Regions from separate parts of the Oceanobacillus timonensis genome, predicted to be linked through region 1. Evidence: a T-box and tRNA genes for the amino acid it is inferred to sense, from the RefSeq annotation. Region 1 holds a T-box; the other holds one or more tRNA genes.
What was found. The T-box of region 1 lies ahead of serS (serine--tRNA ligase). A T-box ahead of a tRNA ligase gene usually reads a tRNA of that ligase, here a tRNA-Ser.
Positions count from the first base shown of each region.

Region 1 (2,364 bases):
GCTCTGGTAAATGATTATCCGGAAGCGTTGGAAATCTCCAGTATGCCAAGTACGGAATTTGACGGCAAAACCGTTGAGAACTGGAATTATATGCTTGATCATGATTCCGTGAATTTGGATCAATACTTTTATGAGGGCGTGGATGGCTTGAAAACTGGCCATACCGAGCTTGCCGGTTTTGCCTTCACTGGGACAGCAGAACGTGATGGACAACGTCTTATTACCGTTGTGATGAAAACCGATAGTATTGAAAAGCGCTTTGAAGAAACAGCAAAACTGTTAGATTATGGTTTTGATGAATTTGATACACAAGAATTATTTCCTGCAGGATATCAGGAAGAAGGAGAAGAAACAGCTCCTGTAGCAAGAGGAAAAGAGAGAGAAGTAAATATTGGTATTAATGAAGCAATTCATGTCCCTGTAAAATCAGGGGAGGAAGAGTTATATCATTTAGAGTATGTCATAGATGAAGACAGACTGAATGACGATGGCGAGTTAGAAGCCCCTGTTGAAGCAGACGAAGTAATTGGTACAGTTAACGTTGTCTATGACGGGGACGCAGAAGATTATGGCTATATTTCGGATGAAACAAGCCAGGAAAGCTACGATTTAGTAGCAATGGATGATGTGGAACAATCAAATTGGTTTATGCTGACGTTACAATCGATTGGTGACTTTTTTGTTAATATGTTCCAAGGTGCTTTTAATTGGGTGAAAGGGCTTTTTAGCTAATTTCTATAAGAACTCTTGCAACCTGAAGGAAAATAGCTTATGATTATTTACAATCATGAATGATGTGTTGATAGGAACTAGTAACTGACTAATTCTATTTGGCAGAGAGCTGATGGTTGGTGCAAATCAGCGTTAGAATGCAGTGAATCCATCCTGGAGCATGCTTATAGAAGTGGGCGGACGCTCATGAAATAAGCACGGAGATACGACGTTATTCGTATGTAAAGCCGGAAGAATCCATGTTGATTCTTTAATCAGGGTGGCAACGCGGGAAATACACTCTCGTCCCTTTCTATATAAGGGACGGGAGTTTTTTAATGGTAAAAAAATACAGGAGGTAATGTAGTTATGTTAGATATGAAATATGTTCGCAATAACTTTGAAGAAGTTAAGAGAAAACTTGCACATCGCGGGGAAGACCTGGGCGAATTAGATCGTTTTGGCGAACTGGATGTGAAAAGACGGGAGTTAATTGCAGAAACGGAGAAATTAAAAGCCAAGCGTAATGAGGTATCCAAAGAGATTTCCGTTTTAAAACGAGAGAAGAAAGATGCGGAAGAAGCGATTGCCTCTATGCGTAAAGTTGGCGACCAGATAGCAAATTTTGATAAAGAATTAAAAGAAATTGAGGAAAACTTAGAGCAAATTATGCTTTCTATTCCTAATTTGCCACATGAAAGTGTGCCTGTCGGAGAAGATGAAGATGATAACGTGGAAGCACGCAGCTGGGGTACGGTGCCGGAATTTTCATTTGAAGCACAGCCGCACTGGGATGTTGCGACTTATTTAGATATTTTGGATTTTGAACGGGCAGCAAAAGTGACAGGAAGCCGTTTTGTTTTCTATAAAGGGTTAGGTGCAAGACTCGAGCGTGCATTATTAAACTTTATGATGGATCTGCATGCAGATAAGCATAGCTATCAGGAAATGCTTCCTCCTTATATTGTGAACCGGATGAGCATGACAGGTACAGGACAGCTTCCTAAATTTGAAGAGGACGCCTTTAAGCTGGAAGACTGGGATTATTTTCTGGTGCCGACAGCAGAAGTTCCTGTAACCAACTATCACCGTGATGAAATTTTAACAATTGCTGATTTACCGAAGAAATATGTTGCCTTCAGTGCCAGTTTCCGTTCTGAAGCTGGATCTGCCGGAAGGGATACACGCGGTTTGATTCGCCAGCATCAATTTAATAAAGTGGAGCTTGTGAATTTTGTGAAACCGGAAGATTCTTATGAAAGACTGGAAGAACTGACTAATGAAGCGGAAACGGTGTTGCAGTTGTTAGAACTTCCTTATCGTGTCATGAGCATGTGTACAGGCGATCTAGGTTTCACAGCAGCGAAAAAATACGATATTGAAGTTTGGATTCCAAGCCAGAATACGTATCGTGAAATTTCTTCTTGTTCTAACTTTGAAGATTTCCAAGCCCGTCGTGCCGGAATTCGTTTTCGCCGCGAAGCAAATGGAAAACCGGAGTTTGTTCATACGCTAAACGGTTCTGGTCTAGCCTTGGGACGTACCGTAGCAGCTATTTTGGAGAATTGCCAACAGGAGGACGGCAGTGTCGTTGTACCGGAAGTATTGCGTCCGTACATGGGCGGCGTAGAGGTGATTGACAAGTAATATGGA
Region 1 covers NZ_LT800497.1:78,596-80,959, reverse strand. Annotated here, with positions in the region: gene B7E05_RS00885 (D-alanyl-D-alanine carboxypeptidase family protein) at 1-732, shown strand, start outside; T-box leader at 791-1,025, shown strand; gene serS (serine--tRNA ligase) at 1,081-2,358, shown strand.

Region 2 (2,364 bases), 1.7 Mb from region 1:
TTCGCCTTTTACCCATCGCCTAAAATCCGCTTTGCGTTTTAGTTTAGTCGTGCGAACCGTGGCCAAAATAGTGCGCATGGTAAACGTATCTGTACGAAAAAAACCCCGCTAAAGCTGTGTCATAACAGCTTTTAACGAGGTTTTTCTGATACCGGTGGTCGGGTTCGAACCGACACTCCTTGCGGAACACGATTTTGAGTCGTGCGCGTCTGCCAATTCCGCCACACCGGCATGTTCTTGGAGGCGGTAACCGGATTTGAACCGGTGATAAAGGTTTTGCAGACCTCTGCCTTACCACTTGGCTATACCGCCATTTCTTTTGGAGCGGAAGACGGGATTCGAACCCGCGACCCCCACCTTGGCAAGGTGGTGTTCTACCACTGAACTACTTCCGCAGAATGGCTGGGCCACCAGGATTCGAACCTGGGGTACACGGGATCAAAACCCGATGCCTTACCGCTTGGCTATGGCCCAATGATTAATTTATATAACTTATGTATTAAAATAAAAAAGGGGCGACCGGTGGGGATCGAACCCACGAGTGCCGGAGCCACAATCCGGTGCGTTAACCACTTCGCCACGACCGCCATATTGGCAGGGGTAGTAGGAATCGAACCCACATCAAAGGTTTTGGAGACCTTCGTTTTACCATTAAACTATACCCCTATGAAATTTAATAAATGGTGGAGGGAGTAGGACTCGAACCTACGAACCCGATGGGAGCGGATTTACAGTCCGCCGCGTTTGGCCAACTTCGCTATCCCTCCACTTTTTTGAAAAGATGGTGGCTCGGGACGGAATCGAACCGCCGACACAAGGATTTTCAGTCCTCTGCTCTACCGACTGAGCTACCAAGCCATAAGCTGTTTTAAACCTTTAATGGCGGTCCGGACGGGACTCGAACCCGCGACCTCCTGCGTGACAGGCAGGCATTCTAACCAGCTGAACTACCGGACCATTTTGGTTGCGGGGGCAGGATTTGAACCTGCGACCTCTGGGTTATGAGCCCAACGAGCTGCCAGACTGCTCCACCCCGCGATATAAATGTATAAATCTTACATGGTGGAGGATGCAGGGCTCGAACCTGCGACCCCCTGCTTGTAAGGCAGGTGCTCTCCCAGCTGAGCTAATCCTCCGAAGTACAAATGCGTCAATAAAAATAAAATTGGTGACCCGTACGGGATTCGAACCCGTGTTACCGCCGTGAAAGGGCGGTGTCTTAACCACTTGACCAACGGGCCATTAAAAAGGTTTTAATGGCGGAGAGCGAGGGATTCGAACCCTCGAAGCCGCGATAGCGGCTTACACGATTTCCAATCGTGCTCCTTCGGCCTCTCGGACAGCTCTCCAAATGGCTCCACAGGTAGGATTCGAACCTACGACCGATCGGTTAACAGCCGATAGCTCTACCACTGAGCTACTGTGGAATAATCCATAACAATAAAGAAAGAAGTATTTCGCTTGTCCTTAAGGACTTAGTCAGAGAATACTCTAGCCTGGCAACGTCCTACTCTCGCAGGGGGAAGCCCCCAACTACCATCGGCGCTGAAGAACTTAACTTCTGTGTTCGGCATGAGAACAGGTGTGACCTCTTCGCTATCGCCGCCAGACAAGGATTTAAAAAATCAGCAACAATCAATATTATAATCGTTTTTGAGAAAAAATCAAGTACTAATTTTAAAAAATATGTATGATTTTATACCTCAAAAACTAAATAAGAGTAACGTGACAAACAAAAACTTAGATAAGTCCTCAATCGATTAGTATCCGTCAGCTGCACGTGTCGCCACGCTTCCACCTCGGACCTATCAACCTCATCGTCTTTGAGGGATTTTACTCACTTGAAGTGATGGGAAGTTTCATCTTGAGGGGGGCTTCATGCTTAGATGCTTTCAGCACTTATCCTTACCACACGTAGCTACCCAGCTATGCTCCTGGCGGAACAACTGGTACACCAGCGGTGTGTCCATCCCGGTCCTCTCGTACTAAGGACAGCTCCTCTCAAACTTCCGACGCCCACGACGGATAGGGACCGAACTGTCTCACGACGTTCTGAACCCAGCTCGCGTACCGCTTTAATGGGCGAACAGCCCAACCCTTGGGACCGACTACAGCCCCAGGATGCGATGAGCCGACATCGAGGTGCCAAACCTCCCCGTCGATGTGAACTCTTGGGGGAGATAAGCCTGTTATCCCCGGGGTAGCTTTTATCCGTTGAGCGATGGCCCTTCCATGCGGAACCACCGGATCACTAAGCCCGACTTTCGTCCCTGCTCGACTTGTAGGTCTCGCAGTCAAGCTCCCTTCTGCCTTTACACTCTTCGAATGATTTCCAACCATTCTGAGGGAACCTTTGGGCGCCTC
Region 2 covers NZ_LT800497.1:1,767,826-1,770,189, reverse strand. Annotated here, with positions in the region: tRNA gene B7E05_RS08605 (tRNA-Leu) at 150-231, opposite strand; tRNA gene B7E05_RS08600 (tRNA-Cys) at 239-312, opposite strand; tRNA gene B7E05_RS08595 (tRNA-Gly) at 321-395, opposite strand; tRNA gene B7E05_RS08590 (tRNA-Gln) at 400-474, opposite strand; tRNA gene B7E05_RS08585 (tRNA-His) at 515-587, opposite strand; tRNA gene B7E05_RS08580 (tRNA-Trp) at 593-666, opposite strand; tRNA gene B7E05_RS08575 (tRNA-Tyr) at 682-767, opposite strand; tRNA gene B7E05_RS08570 (tRNA-Phe) at 783-858, opposite strand; tRNA gene B7E05_RS08565 (tRNA-Asp) at 881-957, opposite strand; tRNA gene B7E05_RS08560 (tRNA-Met) at 962-1,038, opposite strand; tRNA gene B7E05_RS08555 (tRNA-Val) at 1,061-1,136, opposite strand; tRNA gene B7E05_RS08550 (tRNA-Glu) at 1,167-1,241, opposite strand; tRNA gene B7E05_RS08545 (tRNA-Ser) at 1,258-1,349, opposite strand; tRNA gene B7E05_RS08540 (tRNA-Asn) at 1,353-1,427, opposite strand; rRNA gene rrf (5S ribosomal RNA) at 1,495-1,610, opposite strand; rRNA gene B7E05_RS08530 (23S ribosomal RNA) at 1,741-2,364, opposite strand, start outside.
Region 2: it encodes a tRNA-Ser, which carries the amino acid that the T-box ahead of serS (serine--tRNA ligase) is inferred to sense. The anticodon was not compared.